DNA from 2 places in the Stenotrophomonas sp. CS3K5 genome. Region 2 is predicted to be linked to the other one. Evidence: riboswitches for the same ligand, from Rfam matches in the RefSeq annotation. Region 2 holds a riboswitch; the other holds the start of a gene.
What was found. A riboswitch is a leader RNA that binds a small molecule or an ion and turns the genes downstream of it on or off. The one in region 2 is predicted to bind thiamine pyrophosphate.

Region 1 (15,171 bases), on a different contig from region 2:
CGCCGTATTAGGTAAATTGCGTCACTTCACACGTCGTCGACATCCATCGTCGAGACAGCCAGGGGAATGTGTCGTGCGTATTCTGCTTGTTGGGGATGCAGCCAGCCTGCCGGCTGAGCTGACCGAATTCATTGCCGATCTTGGGGAAGACTGGCAACCGCTGACCGCCACCGATGGCCACAGCGCGATGAGCGTGGTGGCTGCACAGGGTGTGGACGCGGTAATCGTCTGCCCGCAGCTGCCCGATCTCAATGCCACCACGCTGCTGGGCCAGATCCGGACCTTGCGCCCGGAGACCATCCGCATCGCGCTGATCGATGCCCAGCATGGCAACCGGCCACCGCCGGCACGCCTGATCGGCGTGGCCCACCGCTTCCTGCCGCTGCCACTGGCGCCGGAAGTGCTGCTGGAAGCACTGACCAGCCTGGAAGAGCTGCGCGAGGTGCTGGACAGCCCGCGCCTGCGCGATGCCATCGGCCGTATCGAGAAGCTGCCCTCGCCGCCGCACCTGTACCTGAGCCTGACCCAGGCGCTGGAACATGACGACGACGCCGACAGCGCCGACGTGGCCAAGCTGGTCGCTGCTGATCCGGCGATCGCGGCCAAGGTGCTGCAGCTGTCCAATTCGGCGTTCTTCAGCCAGGGCCGCACCATCGCCGACCTGCGCACCGCAGTGACCCGGCTGGGCCTGTCCACCCTGCGCGACCTGGTCCTGGCCAGCGAAGTATTCTCGGCACCGACGCTGTCGGCGGCCGAGCGCAATTCGCTGCAGCAGCGTGCCCTGCTCGCCTCGCGGCTGGCGGCACGGTTGCTGCCCGAATCCAGCGCCGAGCTGGGCGCGACCGCCGCGCTGCTGGCCGACATCGGCCTGCTGCTGCCGGGCGTGCGCAACGAGCGCAGCGAACCCTCGCTGGCCGGCGATGCCCGCCCCGGACACGCCGAGGCCGGCGCCTACCTGCTGGGCCTGTGGGGCCTGCCGATGCCGATCATCGAAGCGGTGGCATTCCATCTGCAGCCGCAGCGCGCCAACACGCGCAGCTTCTGGGTGACCGGCGCGGTGCACGTGGCGCTGGCGCTGGTCAACGGCGATCCGGTGGATGAGGACTACCTGCAGCGCGCAGGTGTACTGAACCGGCTGCCACAGTGGCGCGAGCATGCCAACGCGCTGATGGGCCTGGTGCCCAGCGACGCCTGAGCGGCGGCCCAACCGGCACGGACAATCGCAGGGCGCATCCAACGGGTGCGCCCTTTTTCGTGGCCCGCGCACGCGCATTCCTGCAAAAGAAAGAGGGCGGACCTTGCGGCCCGCCCTCCTCATGTTGCTACCGCACTTCGATGGATCAGAAGCGCTGGGTGTACTTCATGTACAGGAAGCGACCCACATCGAAGCCGCCGTAGTAGGCGAACGCCGAGTTCGGAGCCGAGTACTGCAGCGAACCCTTGTGGTCGAACACATTGTTCGCGCCCAGGGCGACGGTTGCATCCCACGGCGCCTTCCAGCTGACCTGCAGGTCGTGGAAGGTGTTGGAACCGGTGTGACGCAGCGGATCGGTCTCGCCGTTGGCCATGTGGTTCGGGGCATCGCACCAGCCGTCGTCCAGCGAGATGCAGCTTTCCTTCATGCCGGAGTAGTAGCGCGCGGTGTAGTTCACACCGAAATCGCCGTACTGCCAGTTCACGCCCAGGTTCGAACGCACGCGGAACAAGCCCGGCTCGCTGACGCGGCCAACCATGATGTTGTCGCCGTCGCTGTTCTGGCGCTGCTCGTCGTACTTGGCGGTGTAGCTGGTGGTCCAGTCGATGCTGAACTGACCGATGGCCAGTTCCGGCAGGCGGTACTTGATACCCAGGTCGTAACCTTCGGTTTCCATCTTGCCGAGGTTGGCGGTGCCGTAGGTGATCGCACTGACGTGGCCGTCAGCCGCACGGGTCACGCTCGAGCAACGCTCGGAGTTGCCCAGCACGTAGCAGTCACGCAGGATGCGGTCGACGCTGTCAGCGATGATCATGTCGCTGATTTCGTACTTGTACCAATCCAGCGAGACGTCCAGGCCCTGCACCCAACGCGGGCTCCACACCAGGCCGAAGGTGGTGCTCTTGGAGGTTTCCGGCTTCAGGTTCGGGTTGGCACCGGAGATGAACTGGTCGCCCGACTGGCACGGCAGGGTCGAACATTCCTTGCCTGCCTGGCCCAGCTGCACGTAGTTGGCCGGCACGCCCGCGCCGGAGCACGCGGCATTGCCCGCAACGCTGCCCGGAGCCTTCACGCCGCACGGATCGATGTACGACTCGAAGCTCGAGCTCAGGCCACCGTACAGGTCGCTGATGGTCGGAGCGCGGAAGCCCTCGGCGTAGGTACCGCGGACCAGCAGTTCATCCAGCGGACGCCAGGTCAGGCCGAACTTGCTGTTGGTGGTGCCACCGAAGTTGCTGTAGTCCGAGTAACGGCTGGCAACGTTCAGGGTCAGTTCCTTGGCGAAGGCCATGTCGGCCAGCAGCGGCACGTTCAGTTCGAGGTAGACCTCGTTCAGATCGTATTCGCCGCGGGTCGGCTTCTGGCCCAGGCCGGTGGACTGGCCCGACTGTGCGAAGGCGTCCGGCACGTAGCTGCCTTCTTCCTTGCGGTGCTCGACACCCAGGGCGAAGCCCAGGTCACCGGCCGGCAGGGTCACGATGGAACCGGACAGGTTGGCGGTGAAGCTGGTGGTCTTGGTGACGCCACGGGTGGTGAAGGTCGGGAACAGGAAGTCCTGCAGCTCCTGGTTCGCCAGCGAGCCCTGGCCATCAACGCCGTACGGCAGCAGCGGGTTCCACGGGCGGCAGTCGCCCAGGATCGGGTTGGCCGCGGTGCCGCAACGGGCAACGCCGCCGGCATCGATGAACGACGGGCCCAGGGCCTGACGCGCACCGATCAGGCTCATGTCACCACGGTTGCTCTTGATCGACTCGTTGCGGTTCCACAGCGCGCCGACATCCCAATCGAAGGTCTTGCCGCCCAGCTCGAAGAAGCCGGTCAGGGTCGGGGCGAAGCGCAGGGTCTTCAGCTGGCTGTCAGTGGTACGCGGCACTTCCCACAGGCGACGGCGGAAGCTGAGGTCCTGGCCGACCGGGTTGAAGGCGCTGGCGGCCGACAACGGGGTCTTGATCGAGTTGGACGCGGACTGGTACGGGTAGCCGGCGATCTGCTGGAACGTCTGGCGCTCGTTGTAGAGCACGTCGGTGTTCAGGCTGATCGAGTCGGTGAAGTCGTAGGTGCCGTTGATGTAGACCGACTTGCGCTTCACACCGGTGAGCAGGGTCATCTGCTCGTTCGAGTTGGCGAACTCGTCTTCGGTGATGGCGTGGTAGTCGTTCGGGTTCTTCGGATTGCCACCCGGGTTCAGGGTCTGCCACACGGCGCTCGACTTGGTGCAGTCGTACAGCTTCGGGTTGCACCAGCTGCCATTCTGGCTGATCGGGCTCCAGTCAGCCGAGGTCGAGTTCGGACCCAGCGAGCCGTCACGGCTGTACCAGCGGTCCTTGGCCCACACCGGGTCCTGCTTGGAGTACTCGGCCGACAGGGTCAGGCTGCCGCGCTCGCCGCGGGCACCGAGGGTCATCGAATAGGTTTCGGTGTCGCCGTCGCCCTTGCCGTACTGGCCGACGTAGACGTTGGCTTCGCCGCCATCGAAGTTCTTGCGGGTGATCACGTTGACCACGCCGGCAATGGCGTCGGAACCGTAGATCGACGAGGCGCCATCCTTCAGGATCTCGATGCGCTCAACGGCCGACATCGGGATCTGGCTCAGGTCCTGCAGGCCCGAGGTCGAAGCGCCCAGGCGCTTGCCGTTCATCAGCACCAGGGTGCGCTCGGCGCCCAGGTTGCGGATGTCGACGTAGTAGCCGCCCACGTTCTCGCCCGAAGCCAGCGATTCCGAGCGCGAGATGGCCGGGGAGCCGGCCGAGGTCAGGTTGTTCAGCACGTCGGCGACGCTCGAGAAGCCCTGCTTTTCCAGGGATTCACGGGTCATCGTCAGGATCGGCTGCTGGGTTTCCACCGAGGCGCCGCGGATGCGCGAGCCGGTGACCGAAATACGGTCCAGATCGGTGGTGCCCTTTGCTTCCTGGGCGGAAGCAAAGGCCGGCGCCAGCGCCAGCGCAATGCCGGCCGGCAGCAAGCCGAACCGCACTGCGGGATTACGAACGTTCATCAATCTCTCCAAGGTACGTGTTAGCAGCGTGTTAAAACACCCCAGCACGTTACGATTGCGTTGCAGCGCTGTATTTGCGCGAACCAACCAGAGACTTTGCAGATTGTGGCGGGAGCAAGCCGCCGTTCTCCCTGAAGCGCGATGCGGACTGGCCGTAGCGGGCGCGGAACGCACGCGCGAAGCTGCAGCAGTTGTCGAAACCGCTGGCGGCAGCGACCTCGCCGACCATCATGTCGGTGTCACGCAGCAGATCGGCGGCGCGCTCAAGGCGCAACCGCGCGGAAAGCGACTGCGGGCTTTCCTCGTACAGGCTCTGGAACGTCTTGGAGAGATACCAGCTGGAGAAGTTGGTCAGCTCGGCCAGTTCGCCGATGCGTACCACGCGGTGGCTGTTGCCCTCCAGGTACAGGCGGGCGCGCTGCATGCGGCCGAACACCTGCCGCTTGCGGCTGCGCGAGCGCCCCGGGCAACGCTGCACGTTGTCGGCCAGGCCGCGCTGCAGGCCAGCCAGATGCAGCAGCAACGGGCGCAGTGCCTGTGCCGGCATGCCACTGGCCAGCGCATCGCGCCACAGCCGCAGCGCCACGCGGGCATCACTGCGGTTCATGCGACCGCGACCGGCATACAGACCGCAGTCGGCCATCTCGGCCAGCACCCGAAGCGCCTCGACGTTCAGGTTCAGGCCGATGCACAGCCCATTGCGACCGGCCTGCACCAACGGACGTGATTCCTTCTCGAAGGCGATCCACTCGCCCTGGCGCAGGCGGAAACGTCCCTCCTTGGCCTCGACCCACGAACTGCCACGCACCTGCATCCAGACAGTGAAGCTGGTGCCGGCGGTCTGCAGGCTGCCCAGCCGGGCCACGCCCAGGCAGGTTGGCGCGGCATCGTCGGGCGCGCGATCCAGGGAGACGGTTTGGCCACGATCGGCCAGCGAGAGTTGACGCATGGGGGCACCACGGATTTGCCTAGCACAGGCCTCCGTTTTGCCAAATCAGGCGGGTCCGCGTCAGGAAAGTCGGACGAGATCGCCACGAATTCGCGACGAGATCGCGACGAAGAAATTACGAAGGCCCATTTCCCTTGAACAACAACAACTTGGAGAACGCAGGGAACAGTGCCGGGGCACGCTCGGGTAAACGCATCACGCCGATGTCGGCGCCGTCACTGACCGCCATCGCCACGAACAGGTCACGTCCGTCAGCGCTGGCGCTGAGCCCGTTGCCTGCGCTGAGCCGCTGCGTGTCCAGGCAGTGTTCGGGTTGCTCGTGACCGGCCTGGATCCGTATCAACGTGGTGCCACAGGCGGTGGATGAGCCGAGATAGCCGATCGCATTGCTGCCGGCCACCGTCCAGGCCCGGTAGCGCCAGCGGCTGGGCCGGTCATCACTGATCTGCTGCACGCTGGCTGGCGACAACGCCGCATCGGCCGACCACAGACCACTGGCGGCCAGGCGGGTGAACAGCACCCGTCCGGTGCTGCGGTCGAAGCGCGCCTGCGAGACACCATCGACACTGCCCAGGCGGCGCCATGGCTGCACGCTGCGGTCGTACAGGCTCAGCCGGATGCGCTGGTCGGCATCACGTTCGACCACCAGCAGTTGCTCCGGTGTCGCGCCATAGAGGGCCTGCAGCGGCTGCTCGCCGGGCACCGGCAACGGCTGCAGGCGTTCATCGCGCGGAGCAATCTCATAGACCACGGTCCTGCCGTGCTCATCGCGGCCCACCACCAGCAACTGGCGGCTGTCGGCCGACCAGTCCGGCGCCTGCCGCGCTTCCGGACGCAGCCCTTCGATCGGTCGCAGCGAGTCGGGGCGCTGCATGTCGGCCCACCATAGGGCGAAACTGCCGGAACGATCGGAGGTGAACACCAGTTGGCGCCCGTCCGGTGCCGCCATCGGCTGGCCATCGCGGCCGCTGGAGGCGAACAGGCGTTCGGGTTCGCCATTGCCCTGCATCGGCACCTTGAACACGCCGAACTGCGCGCGGCGGTGAACGAAGGCGAGCATGCCGCCACGGCGCGACACGGCCGGCCACTGCGCATCATCCAGGCCCGCATCGCGCAGCGTGCGGCGCTCCACATCCAGGTAATAGAGCCGGGCTTCGCTGTCGACGCGGCGGCCAAACACGATGGTGCGGCCATCGTCCAGCCAGGCCCACCCGCGCAGCTCGGCCGCTTCGTTGGTGAGGCGCTCGGGTGTTCCGCCATTGGCCGGCACACGCCACAGATCGCCCAGCTGCGGGTTGCGCACGAACACCAGCCACTGCCCGTCCGGCGAATAGCGTGGCGCGTAGTCGAAATCATCCTGGTCCACGCCGTAGTCCAGCGCGCGCCACTGCCCGCTGCCGAGGTCCAGCACGCGGATGCCGCGATGCGCATAGCGCCCGACCATGCTGCCGAACACCAGGCCACGGCCATCGGGCGTCCAGTCGAAGCTGAGCAGTTCAGTGCCATCGCAGCGCGTGGCCTGGCGCAGTGCGCCACCGGTGGCGCTGGCTACCAGCACCTGGCAGCCGCCATCGGCGGAGAACCGCGCAAAGGCGATTTCACGCCCATCCGGCGACCAGTTCGGGAAACGATCGACCGCGCCGGCCGGCGGCACCAGCAGCTGGCGTGCGGGCGCATTGCCCGAGGTCTGCACCTTGATCGCACCGCCGCCATTACCGTCTTCGTTGGCGCCTTCGTAGGCCACCAGCGAGCCGTCGGGCGACAGCGTGGGATAGGTTTCAAAGCCACTTGTCGCGGTGATCAGCCGATACGGACGCTGCGGGCTGCCGATCACCCGTGTGCCGTTCTCCACGGCGGCATCCACCGGCGAACTGCTGGCCGGCGTGCGCCGCAACAGCAGCGCGGTCATTACCACCAGCGCCATCAGCATCACCACGCCCAGCGCCAGCAGCACACGACGACGCACATGGCGCCAGCGGCGGCGCGACACCTCTGCAGGCATGGGAGCGGCGGCGATCACCGCCGGCGCGTCCTCCGCCTCGTCGTCAGCCAGCGCAGGCGCCGGCGTCTGCACGTCGTCCAGCACCTGCACCGGCATCAGCAGGCGATAGCCGGTCTTGGCGATGGTCTCGATGTAGGCCTGGCCGTTGTCTTCGTCGTGGCTGAACGCTTTGCGCAGCTGGGTAACGGCCTGGGTCAGCACGTCGTTGGTCGGCAGCGTGTCCGGCCACACCTCGGCGAACAGTTCATCGCGGGTGACCACACGGCCCGGTTGCCGCAGCAGCACGCGTAGTACGCCCAGCGCCTTCGGCGTGAGCCGACGCGGCCGGCGTGCGCCGACTACCTCCACCTCACGCGAGGACAGAGTGACGATGCACTCGCCTATCCGGATCCGATCGAATCCGGGGGGCTGGATTTCGCTGCTGTTCATTTTCTGCTACACAGTAGAGACAGGTTCCGGGCAGCGTTTGCCTTTGAAACCGCCCCGTTCCGGGAACAGCGAAAAGCCAGACTCCGCACAAAGCATCGGCGCATACCGCAAAAACAATTGAGCGCGCGAATACTAGCCTATGCCGGTTACCTCGCCTATCGCGTGGTCGACATCAGGCTCTCTCTCGCCGACGCATTCACATAATTTGCAGCACCATTCGCGCCCTTCCGGGCGCGAAATTTTTATCTGGCGTTCATTTTCAGGCACGCCTCAGCATGGTCAGTCCGACCAGTCGCGAAACCACCAAAGCGACGTACATCACGCCTGAAAACTGCTCCAGCATGACCAGCGCGCGGGCCTGTGGATGCAGCGGCACGACATCGCTCAACCCCACTCCAGACAACAAGCTGAAGCTCAGATAAAGCAACTCCATCCAGCTGCGCTGCGGACCCTCGCTGGCACCGTGGAAGCTGCCCGGGTACCACTGCTGGCAGACCGAAAACGCAAAGGCGAAGGCCCAGGCCAACAGGGTGAAGGTGGCCCCGGCAGCGAACAGTTCATCGCGGGTGACCTTGTGGTCCTGCAGCATGTACGCAATCAGCGCACCTGCCGTATAGAAATACAGCAGGCTTTCCAGCAGCTGTGCAGTGATCACCAGCACGCTGCGCTCCAGCAGCGCCCCCGTCAACGAAAACACCACGGCGGGGATCGCCAGCAGCAGGGCCAGCCAGCTTTCCAACGGGCTGCGCTGCACCACCCACAACGCCAGGCCCAGCACCGCCATTCCGAACATGCCCAGCGCGGCGCGTCCGCCGGCGGTGTCGTCCAGCGCCGGATACAGCACCACCGCCAGCAGCTGCGCCGCCAGCAGCCAGGCCGAGGGGTGGCGGCGGGCAATGGCCAGCCAACGCGTGGTCACGGCAACAGGCATGGCGTCCTTTCCTCTGGCAACGATGGGCCGAGCATAGCGGTGACCGGCGTGAGGAACGGTCATGCCGGCCCGCGGCCGGCATGACCGACCACGCGTCAGCCCTGGCGGTAGACCTCGGCGCCCGAAGCGCGGAACTCGGCGGACTTTTCCTTCATGCCGGCCTCGGCGTAGTCGCGCACATCCTGGGTGATCTTCATCGAGCAGAAGTGCGGGCCGCACATCGAGCAGAAGTGGGCCAGCTTGTGCGCATCCTTGGGCAGGGTCTCGTCATGGAACTCCTTGGCCTTTTCCGGATCCAGACCGAGGTGGAACTGGTCCTCCCAGCGGAACTCGAAGCGTGCCTTGCTCAGGGCGTTGTCGCGCACCTGTGCACCCGGGTGACCCTTGGCCAGATCCGCCGCGTGCGCGGCAATGCGGTAGGCCATGATGCCGTCGCGCACGTCCTGGCGGTTGGGCAGGCCGAGGTGCTCCTTCGGCGTGACGTAGCAGAGCATGGCGGTGCCGAACCAGCCGATCATCGCCGCACCGATCGCACTGGTGATGTGGTCATAGCCGGGCGCGATATCGGTGGTCAGTGGACCAAGCGTGTAGAACGGCGCCTCGCCACACTCGCGCAGCTGCTTGTCCATGTTCTCCTTGATCAGCTGCATCGGCACGTGACCGGGGCCTTCGATCATGGTCTGCACATCATGCTTCCAGGCGATCTTCGTCAGCTCGCCCAGTGTTTCCAGTTCACCGAACTGCGCTGCATCGTTGGCATCGGCGATACAACCCGGACGCAGGCCATCGCCCAGCGAGAAGGTCACGTCGTAGGCCTTCATGATTTCGCAGATCTCTTCGAAGTGCGTGTAGAGGAAGTTCTCCTTGTGGTGCGCCAGGCACCACTTGGCCATGATCGAACCGCCACGGCTGACGATGCCGGTCACCCGCTTGGCGGTGAGCGGCACATAGCGCAGCAGCACGCCGGCGTGGATGGTGAAGTAGTCCACGCCCTGCTCGGCCTGCTCGATCAGGGTGTCGCGGAAGATCTCCCAGGTCAGCGCTTCGGCGCGGCCATCGACCTTCTCCAGCGCCTGGTAGATCGGCACGGTGCCGATCGCCACCGGCGAGTTGCGGATGATCCATTCGCGCGTTTCGTGGATGTGCTTGCCGGTGGACAGGTCCATCACCGTGTCGCCGCCCCAGCGGATCGCCCACACCAGCTTCTCCACTTCCTCGGCGATACCGGAAGACACCGCGCTGTTGCCGATGTTGGCGTTGATCTTGGTGAGGAAGTTGCGGCCGATGATCATCGGCTCGCTTTCCGGATGGTTGATGTTGTTGGGCAGCACCGCGCGGCCGCGTGCGATCTCCTCACGCACGAATTCGGGGGTGATGATCTTCTGGATCGACGCACCGAAGGCCTCGCCCGGGTGCTGCTGCAGCAGGCCGGCATCACGGATCGCGTCCAGACGCTGGTTCTCGCGGATGGCGACGAACTCCATTTCCGGCGTGATGATGCCGCGCCGCGCGTAATGCATCTGGGTGACGTTGGCGCCGGCGCGCGCACGCCGCGGCAGGCTGCGCGCGGGGAAACGCACCGCGTCGAGCTTCGGGTCATGCTCGCGGTCGCGGCCGAACGAAGAGCTCAGGCCATCGAGCTGTTCGGTATCACCGCGCTCTTCCACCCACCCACGGCGCAACGCAGGCAGGCCGGTCGACAGGTCGATGCGCACCTCCGGATCGGTGTACGGGCCCGAAGTGTCGTAGACGGTGACCGGTGCATTCTCTTCGCCGCCGAACAGCGTCGGCGTGCGGGTCAACGCAATCTCGCGCATCGGCACCTTCAGGTCCGGGCGCGAGCCGGGCACGTGGATCTTGCGCGAACCGGGGATGGGCCGGGTCACCGATTCGGAGAGTTGCTGGGCCTGTTGCTGCAGGGCGGAGAGCTGTGCGTTCATCGGGCATCGTCCAGGAAGGTCAGGGACGAAGCGGCGGCGCACTGCGCCCGCGCGCGGGCGGTCCTTGGGCGGAGTCCGGGCACGGCTGCACTGCAAAGCTTCCCTACGCCGGTATGAGCCGGATCAGGTTCCAAGGGACTGTCTCAACCGTGGCCACAAGGCCCGGTACCCCCGCTTCTTGGTGCGCATTAGAGCATAGACCGCCCGGCTCCGGGGTCAGATCCGCTTTCCTGCCGAAAGCGGATCTGACCCCAATTCCTGTTCTTTAACAGAACCATGACGTCGCGTTCAGTAACGTGCACGCTCATCGCGTCGCCGCGACCGATGTATCCCCGCCGCCTTCGCGGCCCCTGCCCGGCTCGTGCTGCATGCCGCCGGCCCTTCGCTGCAAGCTCTGCTCGCTCCCCTCAATCCCCTTGATCGGAGAAGCTCCTTCATGGTGTTTCGCGTTTCCATCGCACTGGTACTGCTGCTGGTGCTGCTGGCCGGCATCGCGCCCGGCCCCTTCAATACCGTTGTGCAATCCATGCTGGCCGAGGTCATCCGCAGTGTCGGCTGGCTGTACCTGCTGGTGGTGTTCCTGGCACTGGTGTTCCTGATGTACCTGGCCTTCGGCCGCTTCGGCAACCTGCGCATCGGCGGCGAAGACGCCGAACCCGAATTCTCGCGCGCCAGCTGGATGTCGATGCTGTTCGCGGCCGGCATGGGCATCGGCCTGGTGTTCTGGGGTGCGGCCGAACCGATCTCGCATTTCAGCAAGCCGCCCGAAGGCATCGCTCCGCAAAGCCTGGATGCGGCGCGGGCATCGATGCGCTACGCGTTCTTCCATTGGGGTCTGCACCCCTGGGCGATCTACGCGCTGATCGGCCTGGCGATGGCGTGGTTCCAGTTCAACCGCAACGGGCGCGGCCTGGTCAGTGACATGCTGCAGCCGATCATCGGCCGCCACCATCGCGGCTGGATCGGTCGCGTGGTCAACATCGCCGCGGTGGTCGCCACTGCGATCGGTGTCGCCACCACGCTGGGCTTCGGCACCATCCAGATCGCCGCCGGCATCGAGCGGGTGTTCGGCGTGCAGGCTACCGTGGCAGTGCAGATGACCATCATCGCCATCGCGTTCATGCTGTACATGGCCTCCACCGCCAGCGGCGTGGAGCGCGGGGTGAAATGGCTGTCCAACTTCAACCTGGCATTGGCGGCGCTGCTGGCGGCGACCCTGCTGGTGCTGGGGCCGACCGGCTTCATCTTCGATACGTTCACCACCACGCTGGGGTCCTACCTCAACCAGCTGGTGACGATGAGCCTGCGCATGTCGCCGTTCTCGGGCAGCACCTGGGTGGCCGACTGGACGATCTTCTACTGGGCCTGGTGGATTTCCTGGGCACCGTTCGTGGGCTCGTTCATCGCGCGCATCTCGCGCGGCCGCAGCGTGCGCGAGTTCGTGATCGGGGTGGTGCTGGCGCCGACGCTGCTGGGCTTCTTCTGGTTCGCAGTGTTCGGCGGCACCGCGCTGTGGGCACAGATCTTCGGCCATGCCGACCTGGTGCAGGCACTGGGCAATGGCTACGAGACGGTGCTGTTCACCTTGTTCGACAGCATGCCGCTGCCCCTGCTGCTGTCGTGCATCGCGCTGGTGCTGCTGATGATCTTCTTCGTGACCTCGGCTGATTCGGCGGTACTGGTGCTGGCCAGCATGTCCACCGACGAGGCCGGCGATCCGCCGCTGAAACGCAAGCTGGCCTGGGGCATCGCGGTGGCCCTGATTGCAGCGGCGCTGTTGCTGGCCGGTGGCCTGGACGCGCTGCAGGGCATGATCACGATCGCGGCGTTGCCGTTTGCGCTGCTGATGGTGCTGGTGATGGTGTCGCTGTACCGGGTGCTGGACCAGGAGTACACGCGCGAGCGACGCCAGGCACAGCGTCAGCGGCACATGATCGATGCGTGGATCGCACGCGAGATGGCGGCGCAGGAAGAAACCCAGGCGGAGGCCGCTCGCGCGCAGGATCAGGATTGAGGGAGTTTTGCAGCCTGCGGCTGCACCGCTTTTTTCAGGCAAGTGCAAGTGCAGGAGCCAAAGCGGCTCTGGGTTTCTGCTGGTTGGGCGGGGCGGTGTGGGTTGGCAGGACACGCCGTAAACCCGTCCATGGGGGCTCGATGGCGCCATCCATGGCGCCAACGGTCCTGCCAACCCACACCGCCCCACCCCCGACAGATTCCCGGTGACGGTGGGTCCATCCACGCCATGCGTGGATGAGGTGTATCGGAAAACACGAAGGGGTCGGATCCCACAGCGCGCGGCTGTTGCTGTTGCCTTTGCTTTTGATCTTCTTCTCTCTCTTCCTGCGGTGGCGGCCGCAGGAAACTGCCAGAGGCCGGGCGGGTGGGCTGGGCGGGTGGGCTGGGCGGGTGGGCTGGGCGGGTGGGCTGGGCGGGGGTGTCAGCCGCATGGGCCCGAGGCATGCCTCGGGCGGGTTGGGCCGGATGCCCAACCCCGGTCTTGCCGTGTGCGCAGGACAGCGCACACGAGCAAGCGGCTGCCAAGCCTCCAGGGACGGATTCACGGCGTCCCCCGACCAGCCCACCCGCTCGGCCCAATCTCGCGATGCCGCTTCTACGAACCCCCACCGCAGAGGGGGCTCAGCCCGGTGGCCGGGAAACCTCAGTAGCCCGCCGCCTGCCCATCCTTGCGGCTCTCCGAAGCACCGTAGTACACCCCGGTCTCGGGATCACGCATGATCGCCTGATACCCACCATACGGGCCGTCGGCGAACACAATGCGATGCCCCTTGCGCATCAGCGCACGCACCGTCTCGTAGGGGAAGCCGGTCTCCAGATTCACCTCGCCACCATCGGTCATCGCCGTGGCCTGCCCGGTCGGCTCGGTGGAACCTTCATGCTGGATGCGCGGTGCATCGCCGGCTTCCTGCAGGTTCATGCCGAAATCCACCAGGTTCATCACGATCTGCGCATGACCCTGCGGCTGCATCGCGCCGCCCATCACGCCGAAGCTGGCGTACGGCTTGCCGCCCTTGGTGATGAACGCCGGGATGATGGTCTGGAACGGGCGCTTGCCCGGCGCGTAGCCGTTGGGATGGTTCTTCTGCAGCACGAACATCTCGCCACGGTCCTGCAGGATGAAGCCCAGTCCCGGCGGTGCCATGCCGCTGCCCATGCCGCGGTAGTTGGACTGGATCAGCGAGACCATCATGCCGTCGGCGTCGGCCACGGTCATGTAGATGGTGTCGCCCTCCTCCAGCTGCTTCGGCGTGCCCGGCTGCACTTCCTTCAAGGCCTTGTCCATCGAGATCAGCGCGCGACGCTGCGCCGCGTACTCCTTGGAAATCAGCTTCTGCACCGGCGCCGGCTGGAACGCCATGTCGGCGTAGAAGCGCGCACGGTCAGCGAAGGCCAGCTTCTTCGCTTCCACGAACAGGTGCACATGCTCGGGTGAGCCGAATGGGATCTTCGAGAAATCGTAGCCTTCCAGCACATTGAGGATCTGCAGCGCGGCGATGCCCTGGCTGTTGGGCGGCAGTTCCCACACATCGTAGCCACGGTAGTTGCTGCTGACCGGCTCCACCCACTCTCCGTGGTGGTCGGCCATGTCCTGGTAGCTCAGATAGCCACCATTGGCCTTGAAATAGTCGCCGATGGTGTGTGCGATGTCGCCCTTGTAGAAGGCATCGCGGCCGCCGTCGGCGATCTTCTGCAGAGTGCTGGCCAGGTTCGGGTTCTTCCACATCTCGCCCTTGCGCGGGGCGTGGCCGTTGATCGTGAACTGTTCCTTGAAGCCCGGGTACTGTGAAAGCTTGGGCACCGAGCGGTCCCAGTAGTAGGCGATCACTTCGGCCACCGGGTGGCCTTCGCGGGCGTAACGGATGGCAGGGGCCAGGTTGTCGGCCATCGGCTTGCGGCCGAAGCGGTCGTGCAGGGCGAACCAGCCATCGACCGCGCCGGGCACCGACACCGGCAGCGGGCCGGTGGCCGGGATCTCCTTCAGGCCGCGGCGCTGGAACTCAGCCAGGGTCAGCGACTTCGGCGAGCGGCCCGAGCCGTTGTAGCCGTAGAGCTTCTGCGTCTTCGGGTCCCACACGATGGCGAACAGGTCGCCGCCGATGCCATTGCCAGTCGGCTCCATCAGGCCCAGCGCAGCGTTGGCGGCGATCGCTGCGTCGACCGCCGAGCCACCGCCCTTCATCACGTCCAGTGCGATCTGGGTGGCCAGCGGCTGCGAGGTGGCGGCCATCGCATGCGGGGCGATCACCTCCGAGCGGGTGGCGAAGGTGTGGCCGGTGATACGGTCTGCGGCGAAGGATAGTGCCGGCAGCGCAACGAGCACGGCGGCAGCGAGCAGGGAACGGGCAAGGCGACGGGACACGGCGGGTTCCGATGGAAGGGTGGTCCCCGATCTTCGCCGCTGCGGCCGCCACGCGGTATCGGGCAGAGGTCATGGGCGAGGGTCTTTCACTGGATGCGGATCAAGGTCCGCACCCACCAAGGCGAAAACCACCCGGAATCCGCGCAAAAAGTACCCGGGAAAGACTGAATTCGGGTTCACCGAAACAATTTCAGCGGCAACCATCCTTGTGCCGCAAGCGATTGCGCCGGATGCACGTGAAACCGTAAAAATTTCTTCGGCAAGGGTTGACACCGCCGAAATGGCTGTGTTTCTCTCGATCACATGTTGCATCACAACACGCCACCGCGAACCCACACCGAAACCGCCGACA
Region 2 (15,171 bases):
GCAGCACGCGCTCCAGGTAATAGGCCACGCGCATTTCCATGAACATGTCGCCGCTGTAGGACGTCTCGTTGTCGACGCTGAAGCCGGGGCGCAGGCCGTGCCGGATCGCCGCATCCCAGGCGAACATGCCATCTTCGATGCCATAGTGGGCGTCGGAGCGCGGGCAGACATTGATGTGCACACCGGCATCGCGAAGGATCTCCCAACCCTCGTCCTTCAGGCAGGTGCAGTGGTTGAAGATGTTATCCGGACCCAGCAGCCCTTGCGCATGCAACTGAGGCAGCTGGGCGCCCATCTGTTCACCGAAGAACTCAGTGACGATCGGGATGCCCAGGCGGCGCGCTTCGGCCCAGAGCTCCGGCTCGATGTTGGCCATGGTCGCCAGTGTGACCAGGTCGTTGGCCGGGTCCTTGAAGTACTTTTCCTGCAAGCGGGCAAGGTTTCCCGGCCAGTGCGCGCGGTCCCAAGTGCCGGACACGGGAGCGCCTGATGCGTGCAGCGCACGGATACCGGCATCAAGCAGGGCTTCAACCGACGCATCGGAGTGCGCGGCTGTGCGGCTGTTGTGGGAGTTGTCGATGACCGTAGTGATGCCTGCATCAATTGCGCCTAGCGCCGACAGCAAGGTGCCGACATACATGTCCTGCGGCCGGTAATGCTTGGCGAACGAGAAATGCGTGGCGTTGGAGTAGTGCTCCAGCGTCTCGGCGTTTGAGTTGATCCGACGCAGCTGACCCTCCCAGGCGTGACGGTGAGAGTCCACCATGCCCGGGATGGCGATCGTGTCCTTGGCATCAATGACGAGCGCGTCCTCGGCGCTCAGGTTCTCGCCAACGGCAGTGATGGTGCGCCCCGTGACAAGGATGTCGCCCTTCACGAGGTTGCCCACAGCCTGGTCCATGCTGATGATGGTTGCGCCGCGGATGAGCGTCCTTTCGGCCGCTTCGGTTGTCGGTTGCTGAAGAATGTCTCGCGGGAGGGTGCTCATTGGGCAAGCTCGATTTCAGGACTGGGGTGAACTCTATGCCCCGCTGACCCTGCGAAAAAGCCATGCTCTTCGTTTTTATTATTCGTAAAACGCGCATAATTGGAATAGAGCTAACCGTCAAGCGTAGGGTGGAAGCGAAATGGACCGGATTCTGGCGATGCAGGCGTACGTGCGGGTGGTGGAAGCGAAGAGCTTTGTGCGTGCCGCCGAGGCCCTCTCCATCCCCCCCTCCACCGTCACGGGCTTGATCAAGGGCTTGGAGAAGCACCTGCGCGTCCGCCTGCTCAATCGGACCACGCGCAGCGTCAGCCCCACTTCGGAAGGCGAGCGCTACTACCTGCAGTGCCGCGAGATCCTCAACCAGATCGAACAGGCGGAAACCGGCCTGAGGTCGTCGCCACAGGACCTGCGGGGGCGGTTGAGGATAGATATGCCAGGCGGCCTCGCGCACTCGATACTCCTCCCAAACCTGGACAGCTTTCGCCGCCAGTATCCCGGGGTCCATCTGATGATCGGCGTGGGCGACCGGCCGGTCGACCTCGTCCAGGAGGGTGTGGACTGCGTGATCCGGACCGGGCCGCTGGAAGACTCCAGCCTCGTAGCCCGGCCGCTGGGGAACTTCCGCTGGATCACCTGCGCCGCGCCAAGCTATCTGGAGGTGTATGGCGTCCCGCGATCACTTGAAGACCTCGCCGGGCACCGCGCAGTCCACCATTTTTCCTCTGGTTCGAGGGGCGGTGGCAGCCTGCTTTTCTCAGTTGATGGGAAGAGACAATTGGTACCTGTGGAGGGCTCGGTTGCCGTCAATGAGACCGAGCTGTACATCAAGCTGTGCATGAAGGGATACGGCCTGGCACAGTTGCAAAGCGTACTGGTCGAGAAGCAGTTGCAGGATGGCAGCCTGGTTGAGGTGCTCAAGCGGTGGCGTCCGCCCTCGGTGCCGGTTTCGATCCTGTACCCGCACCACCGTTATGGATCGCCCATCGTCCAAGCATTCATAGCTTGGGCTACAGAGCTTTTCTCCGCCAAGAGCGAGAACGCATAGAGCGCGAAGTCAGCCGTGGCGTCCAGAGATTCCGAGGCAGTGTCGAGCATCTATCTCTCCGGTGGACTGCTGGAGACAGCGCTTCCCTAAGACAGATGCCTTCCGGAAGCCGCCGGGCAAGGCGTCCGCTTCCGGCCAGGAGCAGACGTTGAGCTAAGAGCGCAGAGCAGCGAGCGTCAGGCGGGGCGCAAGGATCCACGCCATCGGGAACTATGCGGCCGGCAGTGCAGGCCGAATTCGCAATATACTGGCGAACCCCGCCTTCCTCTGGGCACATCTGTCGATGTGCCCAGAGGCTGCTCCTCGAGCTGCCCCCCTCAGACGAACATTGCTAAGATGGTGGAGGGCCGGGGAGTTGCCTGACAACTCTATCTTAATTGACACAGGTAGGCTACGTGACCACCCTGATATGCTGGTGTGGCCTTGATTCAAGGGCTCCATCGTCACTCTATGTTGCAACCGACAGTCGATTTTCCTGGTCGTCAATAGCCAAATGGGACAGCGGGAGAAAGCTTTCGGTTCGATCGGGCGATGCAGCAATCCTGGCGTTCGCGGGCGACGTTATCTTCGGGCAGAACCTATTAGTCGGGTTAGGTGATGACGCGCTCAATGACGCTCATCTTGAAGATCGCCTGTACGAGCTGTCTGACGACTTTCCGCTCGGATCGCTAGAGGGCACAACATTTGTTCTTGCTCGCCGGTTTGGCGAAGGCATGGAGCTGCAGTTTTCCGTTACTGCATATGAGTACGAAAAGGGACTGTGGAGCATCCGTAACCATCCGATACCAAATGCGCATTCAGGTATTGTCTGCGCATATGGATCTGGGAAGGGCGTAGCGCTTGGCGAGCTTGGGAAATGGGTGCGGCAGTATGTATCAGGTCGAACTAGCCGCAGTGTTTTCTCATCATTTTGCGACGCGCTGAGAAGCGGGAAAGATCCACAAACCGGCGGCGCACCTCAGTTGGCAGCCATATACCGAAAAGGTCCCGCGAGGGAGATAGGAATCATCTGGGATAACGAACTCCACATAGGCGGGCTCCCGCCACCTAAGGGCATGGATCTGACGGCAATGGCGTGGCATAACGAGCTGTTTGAAGTATGCGATCCAAGCACGCGGTCCCGGCAACTTAACGCACAGCCTCATGCCAAACGAGTCAGCCCGGTACGCAGCACTTAGAAGGGTCGCTGCGTGCGTTCGCTCAGGTTGAGAGCGGCGTGCAAACCTGCTGACACTGGTACTAAGGCTGGGAGGCCAGCGTCCGGCCAGAAGCTGGCCTCTTGCGCCCCACAAGCATTGTCTATCCACGACTGACCTTCAGTCCACCGTGGTACCGCAGAGGTGAGAGATGAGGGACGGGCGAATTCCGGCGTTAGCCGGATCGAAGCCAACGATTTGAAGCTCTCCTGGATCCTTGAGCACGCTCTGCGCCTTCTGGAATCCAACTGGGGACGGCAAGCCGCCCGCCGAGGGGCGCTTGGAGTTCAATGATTTAGCTCGTTTGCCGTCATGATCAGGGACTCAATGAAGCCGTCCCAGCGCGCCTGAAAAGGCGCCCCCATGTTGGTAGCATGCATTGGCTGACGTGATGGCGCTGCAGCCCTATCGCCAAGCGATACCTCACCCATACACATCTGCTCCGACAGGATGTCCATGAAGCAATCCCACTTCGATACCACTCGATCAAGCGCTGCCGCCAGCCCCCCGTTCGGCACTGCTTCTCACGACGAGGAAGTAACGGATGGCACGTCAAGCAGCGATGGAATGCCCAAGCTAACGCCGCTGACGCCAGAGTTCTCAAAGTCGGATCACACGCCCTACGTAGACGCGCTCACGGATGCCCTGGCCGCCCCCCAGATCCGTAACATCGCCCTATCAGGGACTTATGGTGTTGGCAAAAGTAGCATTCTTAAAGAGCTAGTGCGTCGCAATGAGGGGAAAGTGCTCGAACTCTCTCTCTCAACGTTAGCTCCGTTCGAGACTGTTGCAGATCAAGGGACGCTACCCCCACAGGCGATAACGCCGACCAATCGGATCCAGCAGGAGATCGTCAAGCAGCTCCTCTACCGTGAAGAGCCAAGAAACACGCCGGGCTCCCGCTTCCAGCGTATCGAGCGCTTCAACTGGTCCCGAGAGCTGCTGATCGCATTGATCTTTGCACTGATCGCGGTTGTAGCATTCCTACTAATCGGCTGGGCGGATCAGATCGCTAAGGTTCTTCCTTTCGGGACGGTAATGGGCAATGGCATCTACTTGGTGCTGGCCCCGATCTTCATGGGTACAGCGCTGACTCTGAGGAAGCTTTTCCACGGCCGGCTTCGGATCAAGGAGCTCTCTGCGGGGGCGGCGACGGTCACGTTGGATGATCGGTCGGTATCGTACTTCGACCAGTACCTGGATGAAATCGTCTATTTCTTTGAGGTGTCCAAGCGGAACATTGTTGTGTTCGAGGATATCGACAGATTCAATGATGCGCACATATTTGAAACGCTCAGATCTCTTAACACTCTTCTGAACGTTTCGCCACAGATCGAAAGTGAGATCAAGTTCATCTATGCGATCAAGGACAGTATCTTCGATCAACTTGGCCTGCAGCAGCAGGGTCGGCGCCTTGAGAGTGATCTACTGGCAGCTGATGACACCGCACTCGCCGAGACAGTTCGAGCCAACCGGACTAAGTTCTTTGACCTAGTGATTCCGGTTGTCCCCTTCATCACGCATCAGAATGCGCGAGATCTCACGACGCGTTTGCTGAAGGAGATCGAGCACAGCATTGAACCGAGGTTGATTGACCTTGCCAGCAGGCACGTACCCGAAATGCGTCTACTAAAGAATGTGCGCAACGAGTTTCTGGTCTTCCGGCATCAGATCCTGAGGCCGGCTAGCCGCCTGAAGCTATCGGAGACTGAGCTGTTCGCTCTGATGTTGTACAAGAGCACACATCTAAGCGATTTCGAAGCCATTCGTCTTGGCGAGAGCAAGCTTGACCTTCTCTACAACCATGGTCGCAAGATCGTGGCCTTCAACATTGATCGCTTGGAAAAGGAGCTATCAGCCACTCACCGACGGGAGTCATTGGCAAACGGGCTGCAGGCGCGAAGCGAAGAACTGGGTGAGGCATTGCTAGGCATCGGTCAGATGCTGATGCGCGCTGCCTCCCATCACGTCACCGAGGGGCCATTCGAGCTCTCGGGAGTCTCGTACTCAATTGCGGCGTACAAGGGCGTTGACTTCTGGCAGAGTTTTCAGGACGCCTCTATGGAGAGTGTCATCACGTTTAGCGTCAGAACCGATCACTACAACCGCACTCAGATACTGTCGCTGAAGAAGAGTGACATTGTGCGATTGCTCGGTGATCGCTGGAAACCAGAGCAATGGAGTCAACTGGACGCTGATGCTGAGGTCGCGCGGCGTACTCAGATCCATTCAGATCTAGTCGAACTCCGTGCGGCGGACATGTCCCAGCTCCTTAGTCGAGAGGATTGGGTTGCCCCGCATTCGGATCACTCGATGTCATTGGATGCCCTGGCACAGAAAGTGTTGAAGACTGGCTTGGCCTATCATCTTGTCCGCGCCGGGTATATCAATCGAAACTTCAACCTTTACACCTCCGTCTTTCCTGGCGATCGTGTTGGCGCCGCAGCGATGAACTTCCTTATTCATCATGTACAGCGCAACACGATGGATGAGCACTTCCATCTCGAGCCAGATGAGGCAGATGAGGTTATCGGTGAGTGCGCCGTGGCGGACTTTGGAGAGGCGGGCCTCTACAACGTCAGCGTCTTGGAGCGTCTGCTGAACGCCGGAGAACGCAACCCGGGGCACACAGACATCCTCTCACTTCAGATAGCTTCGCTCACGAAGATGGGGGGCGACCAACGGCGCTATCTCCAGGCGATACTGGCTGGAAGTTCCAAGAAGGATGCAGTTATCAGGCTTCTAACTCCCATCTATGATGGGATTCTGATCTACCTCTCCAGTGAGGTTGACGTCGAGGAAAGCGCCCGGTTGCAGCTTATTGGCGTAGCACTGGAGAGCATGAGCGGTAGGTTTAGATACTCACTTGATGCTGCGTTCATCGCTTACTTTAGGGCGAACTATGCGGCTATCCCTTCGCTTGCTAGCGAGGAGCTGGATGACCGCTCCGCGAAGGGAATAGGCTCTATTTTCCTGCGCTGCGAACTCAGCGCATCTCATCTAGGCAGCCTGGCGCCAGCGCTGCGGAGCAACCTGCTTACTCGGGGCCTCTATGAGATCACGCGTGAGAACATGGCCTCCATCATGGATGGTGGGTCTGTTGCCCTAGACGCCATTCGTTCAATGAGCGATTTTGCCTACGATCACATGATCGGCCATCTGCGTCAGTACCTCGATGCAATCTCGCCTTCGGACTTCAGCATCGATGTCAGCTCCAACTATCTGCAGATCTTGTCGCAAGTGGCAGAGTCCGCAGACGCGGACCTAGAGACAATCGGTGTCCTCATCTCACGTGCTTCTCCTGACTGCATCATTGAAGATCTCGGTGATGTGACCTCGCACCTTTGGCCGCTACTGGCGCAGAACATGAGATTCAAGGTATCGCTGTTCAACCTGATTGCATACTTGGATGAGTTTGAGGCTATCGACGCGTCCTTGGCCGTCACTCTGCTGAAGACCTCATCAATTGCTGGGGTTGAGGAGGTGGAACTTGAGGACAGGCAGAGAGTTGCCAAGGTGATACTGGCCGCGAATGACGTCCTTACTGCGGAGCGGCGCGTGGAACTGGCGACCATGCTGGGCCTGGAGGCACCACTGCCGGTAAGCGATCTCGTGGTTGAGAGTGGTGGGCTGTTCGGGCTTGCCCTGAGGGCGAAGCTGATCGAAGACACAAAGGAGGCCTACCTCGCCTTGGAGGGTATGGACTGGGCAACCCGAGCACATTACATCCAACGTTCGCGAGGCTTTGGGGAGTTCATGTCGCCCAAGGTCATCGGGAACGATCTGGCTGATTTTCTGCAAAGCGCTCAGGTTCGCAAAAAGCTGAAGAGTAAGGTTGTAGAGCAGATCGAGGCCTATGCACCCTCTGCAAACGATGCGGGAATTCAGCAACTGCTGAAGGGGGCAATCGAGGCTGGTTTGAGCATTCCTCTGAATGCCATCGAACGATATGCGCGCGTACCGAGAGTCTCTCCGGCGGTGGTCTTCGAACTTCTGGGGCCGCACCTGGCCACGATTGAGCTTGAGAGGCTGCTACCAATTCTCCATAGCCTGCAAGGTGTCTACAGTGAGCTTGCAGCGAGCGGCGCCGGTAGGCCACTACTTCCCGACGATCCGTTTGTTCGACCGGTCCTTGGCGTCCTGAAGGACATGGGGGTCCTCAGCCAGTTCTACGACGATAACAAGAAGAAGAGGAAGGGCATTCGAGCGATCAAGAGGTACGCGTAGATCTGGATCTCGCGGACGCCAAGGTAGCCCCTTTTAGAACCGGTCTTTGCCTCACCTTGAGGCCCAGAAGGTCAGGGCACTCGACCCATCCGATCGGCGATCTCGTACGCTGGGTACGGGACTGTTAGACGTCGCTAGTCAGCCTCGCCCAGTGTGGCGAGCCGGGGACCAGTGTTCGCGGACCCTGATCCAGGCTCGCATTTGTCCCCATAGTCTGTGTAGGTGATTGCTCCCATAGTTTGTGCAATCGACACGAACTATGGGGGCATGGCTACTACGCCGCACAGAGTTCCCTGAACGCCAGCCTTATTTATATACCAGTCAGTTCAATATTCAGGGTCGATTAGACCCCCTAACGGATAATTCACACCTGTCGACCGCCTCCTCTCTCTCCCCCTCCCGGGAGGCGGTCGGCGAAACCAAAATAATTAAAGGTGTGTCCCGATGAACAAGAATTCGCTGCTCGCCCTGGGTCTTCTGGCTGCTCTGCCGTTCGCTGCATCGGCAACCGACGGCCTGTCGTACAACTACGTTGAAGGCGGCTACGTGAACACCGATGCCAAGGGCGGCGACGCCGACGGCTGGAAGGTGAAGGGTTCGGTGGCGGTGCACCCGAACTTCCACGTCTTCGGCGACTACAGCGCCCAGGAGACCGACAAGTTCAAGAATGACGTCGACCAGTGGCGCCTGGGTGTCGGCTACAACTACGGCATCGCACCCAACACCGACCTGGTGGCCCGTGTTGCGTACCAGAAGTACGACGAAAAGCGTGGCTTGGACTTCAACGGCTACTCCACTGAAGTGGGCGTGCGCACCGCGTTCAACCCGTACGTGGAAGGCTATGTGCTGGCCGGCTACGAAGATTTCAGCAAGAAGCACGGCATCAACCCGGACGGCGAGTTCTACGGCCGTGTCGGCGCCACCGCCAAGTTCAACCAGAACTGGGGCCTGAGTGGCGAAGTGAAGCTGGCCAAGGCCGGCGACCGCGAGTGGTTCGTGGGCCCGCGCTTCACCTGGTAACAAACGCCTGTCGTTAGTGCGTGTTGTGCTGGCGTGTGACTCTCTCTCTCTCCCATACGCCAACCGAAGCCCGGCCTTGCGCCGGGCTTCACTTTCTCCGGGACCCCTGAGGCATCGGTCATGCGCGGGCATACCGTGAGCCCACCGGACAGCGGATTCCGCATGCAGACCTCCCTTTGCGCTTACGTGCAGCAGGCCGATGGCAACACCGTGCAGGTGGTGCTCGTGGATGCCACCGCGCAGCCGGCGCTGGGTGCGCTTGGTTTTCAGGGCGTGCCGCCGATCCTGCATGCCTGTGTCGCAGACGATGCTGCCAAGGCCCGCATGTTCGTCGCGTTGCGTGATCTGGGTGTGGCCTTCTCGGCGGGACGCGAGTGGTGCCCGGCCGAGGTGTTCGCCTGGCTGCGCGAACGCGACCTGCTGGAAGGCGCGTACCTGCGCATCGCCTGGACAGGCCCGCAGCAGTTCCAGTTGACCCGGGCGTAGTGCGGCGCTGCTGGCAGCGGAACGAGAACCGCTCCGGCCGCGCGCAGGTGGTTCGGCTATGATCGCCCGCACATCGCCACGCGATGCGCCCGCCTCAAGCCAGCAGGAACTGCCGTGAACTCCCAGCCCGCACCGATCACCGCCCTCAACCACACGCTCGACAACGAGCCGCAGCAGATCACTGCGCCGCTGACCCACTCGGCCGCGTTCCTGGTGCTGAAGGTGAAGGATGACGATGCCTCGATCGCGAAGGCGCGCGAGGTGCTGGCCAGCACCGATGACCTGATCAAGAACACCGCCATCCGCGAGATCGAGCGCACCTTCACCTGCAACGTGGCCATTGGTCATCGCGTGTGGCAGCCGCTGGTGGGCACCACGCCGCCGCGCGAACTGCACCCGTTCCGGGAGATCAAGGGCGCCACCCACACCGCGGTGTCCACCCCGGGCGACCTGCTGTACCACATCCGGGCGCGCACCATGGACCTGGTCGTGGCGTTCGAGCGCAACCTGCTGATGGCCTTCGGCGATGCGGTGGAGGCGGTGGATGACGTGGCCGGTTTCCGCTACTTCGATGGCCGTGACCTGCTCGACTTCGTCGATGGCACCGCCAATCCGGAAGGGCTGTCGCTGCCGGAGGCGACGATCGTCGGCGATGAGGATCCGGACCATGCCGGCGGCAGCTACGTGGTGGTGCAGAAGTACCTGCACAACCTCGATGCCTGGCGCGCACAGAAGACCGAGGCACAGGAAGCGATCATCGGCCGCACCAAGCACGACAACATCGAGCTGGACGACGCGCCGGCCGATGCGCAGAAGTCGCACAAGACGCTGTGCACCATCGAAGACGCCGACGGCGAGCACGAGATCCTGCGCGACAACATGCCGTTCGCCAATCCGGGCCGCGGTGAGTACGGCACCTACTTCATCGGCTATACGCGCCGCCTGTGGGTGATCGAGACGATGCTGGAGCGGATGTTCATCGGCCATCCGGCACCGCTGCACGACCGCATCCTCGACTTCTCCACTGCCGTGACCGGCGGAACCTTCTTCGCGCCGGCGCGCAAGGTGCTGGCCGACCTGGGCGAGTGATCGCCCTGTTTGTCGCCGTAGCGTCGAGCTTGCCGCCATCTGCCTGTCATCTACCGCGCCGACCATGACGCGCTGGATGCGAGTGGAGGAGGCCGGCGATGGCTGCAGCAGGACACAGGAACGGCGCACGCCGCTGGTGGCGGCCGCTGGCTGCTTTGTTCGGTGCGCTGGCACTGGGCAGCGGCAGCGTGTCCGCGCAGGAGGCACCTGCGCACTGGATGGCCTATGCCGCTGCCGTAGGTGGGCAGCTGCAGCAGCGCCTGCAGCAGGAACAGGACCCGCAGGCGCAGCGTGTGCTGGCGTGGCTGCAGGCGCACCCGGACATGCCGGCACCGCTGCCGGTAAGCCTGTGGATCACCGCCGATGGGCGCATTTCGAAGCTGGCATTCGACAGCCTGGGTGATGCCCAGGTGGATGCCGATCTGCGCGCGACGCTGCAGGCCAGCCCGTTGCCGGCGCCACCGGCGGACATGCGCCAGCCGCTGCGCCTGGGCTTGGTGCTTACCCGGTAGATCCACGCCACGCGTGGATGTGCTGGGTAGATGCCGACCTTGGTCGGCACGCACGCCAACCAAGGTTGGCAACTACCGGTAAACCCCATCCACGCACGGCGTGGATCTACCGGGTTGCTGCCTGCGGTGCGCGTGCCGCCGCCTGCCACGCGCGCAGGCCGAACACGGCCAGGCCAAGGAAGAACACGTACAGCGCGGCGGTCACGTGCAGTGACTTGAACAGATAGGCACCCACATACACCACGTCCACCGCGATCCACACCCACCAGCAGGCGGCGTGCCGGCGCGCCTGCCACCACTGCCCGACCAGGCTCAGCCCGGTCAGCAGGGCGTCCAGCCAGGGCAGCGCGGCGTCGGTGAAGCTGTGCATGACCGCCCCCAGCGCCAGGCCGCCACTCACGCCGATGGCCAGGTCGCGCAGCAGTTTGCCGCGCGCCAGTGGCACGATGCGGATGCTGCCTTCGTCGGCCGCATGCTGGCGCCAGTTGATCCAGCCATAGACCAGGAAGCCGCCGAAAATCACCTGCAACAGCGTGTCCGAGTACAGCTTGGCTTCGGCGAACACCAGCCCGTACAGCGTCACCGACAGCAGGCCGACCGGCCACGCCGACAGCCGGCGCCGGGCCATCAGCCAGACGCCCAGCACGCTGCACAGCGCGGCGGTCCACTCGAGCGCGGCGCCGCTCACAGCGCGAAGGTCACCGACAGGCGCGCCTGCCGCGGTGCGCCGGGGAACAGGTAGTAGTCACCGCCGCTGCTGCCGGTATCGCGCCAGTAGAAGCGGTTGAACACGTTGTCCACTGACAGGTTCCAGGTCACCGCGCGTTCGTGCAGGTGATGCTGGAAGCGCAGGCCGGCATCGAACACCGAATAGTCCGGTGCGCGCACGCCGCCATCGGCACGCGCGACGTTGGCACCGGCGTAGCGCCAGCCGCCGGTGACATCCAGGCCCTGCGCGAACGGCAGCGCGTAGGCCACATGCACGCTGGCGCGCACCTTCGGCACATTCACCAGCTGATGGCCTTCATAGGCCGGTGTGTCGGTATCGCGTGCACGCGCCTGCAGCACGCTGGCACTGGCCACGATCTGCAGTGCGTCGGTCAGCTGGCCATTGGCGGTCAGCTCCAGGCCGGTGTGGGTCTGGGTGCCTTGCTCGACGAAGGTGTAGCCGACGTCGCTGTTGTCGGGCTGGGCGTACTGGTAGGGCTGCGAAATGCGGAACAGCGCCGCCCCCAGGGTCAGTGCTTCGACCGGCACGTACTTCACGCCCACTTCCAGCTGCCGCGACTGCACCGACGGCAGGAAGGTATCGGCGTTGCTGGTCCAGAACGGCGCTTCCTGGCCCAGCGAAATGCCGCGCACGTAGCTGGCGTAGGCGTTGAGCTGGTCAGTGGCCTTCCACACCAGCGCGGTCTGCGGCAGGAAGCGCGACAGGCGGCTGTGGCGCTGCGGGTTTCCGCGCTTGTCATACGCACGCTCGTCCAGGCGCACGAAGCGGCCGCCGGCCAGCCACTGCCAGTCATCGCCGAGGCTCATCCGGTCCAGCGCGAAGAAGGCGGTCTGGCGGCTGTCCAGGCGCCGTGCGGAGGGGCCCGGCATCTTCGGCGACGGTTCAAACACCGGCACCGGCGCTTCGTGGATGTTGCTGGTACCGACGTACTCGTTGACGCTGGGGCGCTTGTCCACGGTGCGGCGGAAGTAGTCGGCGCCAATAGTCAGCTGGTGGCCGACACTGCCGGTGTCGAAGCGGCCGCGCAGTTCGGCGCGCGCCTGCTGGTTGCGTCGGGTGTCGTCCGGGCTGCGGTAGTCGTAGATGTCGTAGTCGCCGTTGGGTGCGAAGTAGTTGCCTGGCACGCTGCCATCGGCGCATTGCACGGCGTAGTAGCAGCCGTAGGCGAAGGCGACGTTGTCATCGATCACCGAGCGGCTGTGGCCAACCGAGACGCGCGACTGCCAGGCGTCATTGAAATCGTAGGTGTGCAGGGCGGTGATGTTGGTGCTGGCGATATCCACCGGCCGCTGCCACGGCTGGTAGCCCAGCAGGTGCTCGCGGTCGACGCCACGCGGCAGTTCGCGTGCGCCCAGCAGCTGGTAGCCCGAGACCGAGCGCTGCGAACTGGTCTGGTAGTTGGCATCCACTTCCAGCTTGCCGCGTTCGCCGATCAGCCAGTCGGCGGCCAGCGAGTAGAAGTTGCGGCGGCCATCGGCGTGCTCGACATAGGAGTTGCTGGAATCCCAGGCGGCGTTCAGGCGCAGGCCGAAGCGCTGGGTGATCCAGTGGCCGACATCGACGGCGACGTAGCGCGAGCCTTCCGAATCGGTGCCGAGCGTGGCGGTGCGCACTTCGGCCGGACGCTTGCCGATGTAGTTGATGATGCCGCCCGGCGCCATCACACCGGCAGCAAGCCCGGCTTCGCCCTTGAGGATCTCCACCGACTGCACGTTCTCCAGTGCCAGGCGCTGCTCGCCGGCGATGGACAGGCCGTTGAAGCGGTAGCCGGTGGCCGCGTCCAGCGCGAAGCCGCGGATGGCGATGTTCTGGTAGTAGCCCACCGGCGCATACGCATCGCCCAGCGAGGCATCGTTGCTGGCCAGCTCGGACAGCGTGCGCACCTGGCGACGGTCGAGGTAATCGCGTTCGAGCACGTTCACCGAGGCCGGCGTGTCTTTCCAGCTGCCGCCCCCGAAGGCGTTGACACGCGAGGTATCGGTTTTCGGCTTGCCGGCCTGCACGCGCACCGCCGCCAGTTCGGTCGGCGAGCGTTCGGCGCCGGTGGCAGCCGCACCGGGGGAGGCATCGGCCTGGCTGGCATGCAGCGGCAGCGCGGCACAGAGGGCGAGGGCGAGCAGGGTGGGGCGCAGGCAGCGGTTCATTCGATTCGTCTTCGGACAACAAGGGAGACGAAGCGACGGCGCGCAGGTGCACCGGCCCGGAACGGGGGTGTGGCTGCGGCTCAAAGCTCCCTACGCCGGTGCAAACCGGATCAGGTTCCAAGGGACTCTCTCAGCCTGGCAGATCCAGGCACCCCCGCTTCAGATGACCATTTCACTACAAATGGTATGGATTTGCGAGCGCCGCCCGGGGTCGGATCCCTTTCCGCAGGGAAGGGCTCTGACCCCAATGATGCGTCCCCGGCGGTCCGTCAACCGGGTCACGCGGCGGCGTGCAGCGCCTCCAGCAGTGCCTGCCCAGGCGCGCTGTGGAACCACGCCGGATGCCCCAGCATGAAGGGCTGCCAGGCCACGTCGGCATTCGCGGTGGAGCCGGTGACGCCTTCGAAATACTCCACTTCGGACAGTGCGAAGTCGAAATGGACCATCGGCAGCAGGTCAGCCAGCAGCTGCACGCGCATGGCCGACAGCGGCAGCACCTGCCGATAGCCCTCGAGCAATGCCAGTGCGATATCGATGCGCACCGCCTCCCTGCCGCGTTCCAGTTCCAGCCACGCCACGGCGTTGCGCTCGATGGCGGTGGCAAGGTCGAACAGTGCGCTGGTGGGTGAGGCCAGGCCGAAATCCAGCACGGTGCTGACCTGGCCGTCGCGCCACAGCAGGTTGGAGACATGCCAGTCGTTGTGCGCCCACAACGCGGGTTCGTCGCGCAGGCGTTCGGCCAGGCCCGCATGCCAGGGCAATACATCGCGGCGCAGCTGCGCTTCCCACGGGATGCGCGCGAGATAGCGGGCCAGCCCCGGGCGTGCAGGCAGGTCGGCCTTGATCGCTGCGATCGGATCGTCGGCGCGGATCAGATCGTCACGTGCGACCAGCAGATGGGTGCTGCGCTGGGGTGCGTAGTAGCTGGCCGCAGCGCGGTGCAGCTGCGCGAGCGCGCGACCGGCTTCACGGGCCTGTGCGACGTCGGTCAGCAGCGACCACGACACCGCATCGCGGTACAGGTCCTCGCCGACACCCACGGCGTGCAGTTCATACGTCCATTGACCGTGCTCGACGGCCGTCTGGCCATCGGCCGAGGCCAGCACCTGCACCACCGGCACGCCACCGGCGGCGAGATGGGCGATGAAGCGGTGCTCTTCTTCCAGGCAGGACGCGCTGCGCACGCTGTGGTGGTGGCGCTTGATGAACACCGGGCCAAGCGGTCCGTCAACGATGGCGGCGGCCGACAGTGGGCGTGGGCTGTGCCAGCGCGGCACGCTGCGTTCGCCCAGCTGCGGGTAACGGGCGCTCAGCCATGCGATGTCAGCGGCGTTGATCGGTGGCCAGTCGGCGGCAACCTCGTCGTTGTTGAGGCCCTGCACGCGGTGGGAAGAAGAAGTCATGCCGCAGCCCATGGGGGAAGTCACATCCAAGGCTGCGCATTCAACGCGATGCCCGCCGGCAACGCAAACGGGCGGGTCATGGACCCGCCCGTCGTCAGGCGATCAGCCGCCGTAGCGCAGGGCGTGCTTACCAGCCGCGGTGACGGCCCCGGTCGTGATAGTAGCGGTTGTCGTAGTAGCGCTCGCGCTGCCAGCGACGGTCGTCACCCCGGTCGTAGTAGCCGCTACGGTAATAGCCACGGTCGTAGCGGCGGTCGTAGCGGTTGTCGTAGTAACGCCGGTCGTGGCGGTCAGAAGTGGTCAGGTTGCCGATCGCGCCGCCGGCCACGGC

Region 1: linked by a shared signal. The riboswitch ahead of thiC (phosphomethylpyrimidine synthase ThiC) and the one ahead of AC5YGJ_RS12440 (TonB-dependent siderophore receptor) in region 2 are both predicted to bind thiamine pyrophosphate.

Annotation. Positions count from the first base shown of each region.
Region 1 covers NZ_JCAKRX010000008.1:112,976-128,146, forward strand. Annotated here, with positions in the region: gene AC5YGJ_RS13375 (HDOD domain-containing protein) at 74-1,195, shown strand; gene AC5YGJ_RS13380 (TonB-dependent receptor) at 1,341-4,190, opposite strand; gene AC5YGJ_RS13385 (helix-turn-helix transcriptional regulator) at 4,240-5,139, opposite strand; gene AC5YGJ_RS13390 (winged helix-turn-helix domain-containing protein) at 5,255-7,570, opposite strand; gene AC5YGJ_RS13395 (ion channel) at 7,830-8,501, opposite strand; gene thiC (phosphomethylpyrimidine synthase ThiC) at 8,597-10,441, opposite strand; TPP riboswitch at 10,524-10,624, opposite strand; gene AC5YGJ_RS13405 (BCCT family transporter) at 10,878-12,455, shown strand; gene ggt (gamma-glutamyltransferase) at 13,101-14,819, opposite strand; gene AC5YGJ_RS13415 (hypothetical protein) at 14,889-15,131, opposite strand.
Region 2 covers NZ_JCAKRX010000007.1:162,782-177,952, reverse strand. Annotated here, with positions in the region: gene AC5YGJ_RS12490 (amidohydrolase family protein) at 1-988, opposite strand, end outside; gene AC5YGJ_RS12485 (LysR family transcriptional regulator) at 1,128-2,033, shown strand; gene AC5YGJ_RS12480 (hypothetical protein) at 2,429-3,211, shown strand; gene AC5YGJ_RS12475 (hypothetical protein) at 3,517-3,687, opposite strand; gene AC5YGJ_RS12470 (YobI family P-loop NTPase) at 3,686-7,456, shown strand; gene AC5YGJ_RS12465 (OmpO family porin) at 7,901-8,476, shown strand; gene AC5YGJ_RS12460 (hypothetical protein) at 8,639-8,962, shown strand; gene AC5YGJ_RS12455 (Dyp-type peroxidase) at 9,077-10,051, shown strand; gene AC5YGJ_RS12450 (energy transducer TonB) at 10,150-10,563, shown strand; gene pnuC (nicotinamide riboside transporter PnuC) at 10,670-11,251, opposite strand; gene AC5YGJ_RS12440 (TonB-dependent siderophore receptor) at 11,248-13,437, opposite strand; TPP riboswitch at 13,508-13,603, opposite strand; gene AC5YGJ_RS12435 (phosphotransferase enzyme family protein) at 13,716-14,840, opposite strand; gene AC5YGJ_RS12430 (glycine zipper 2TM domain-containing protein) at 14,968-15,171, opposite strand, start outside.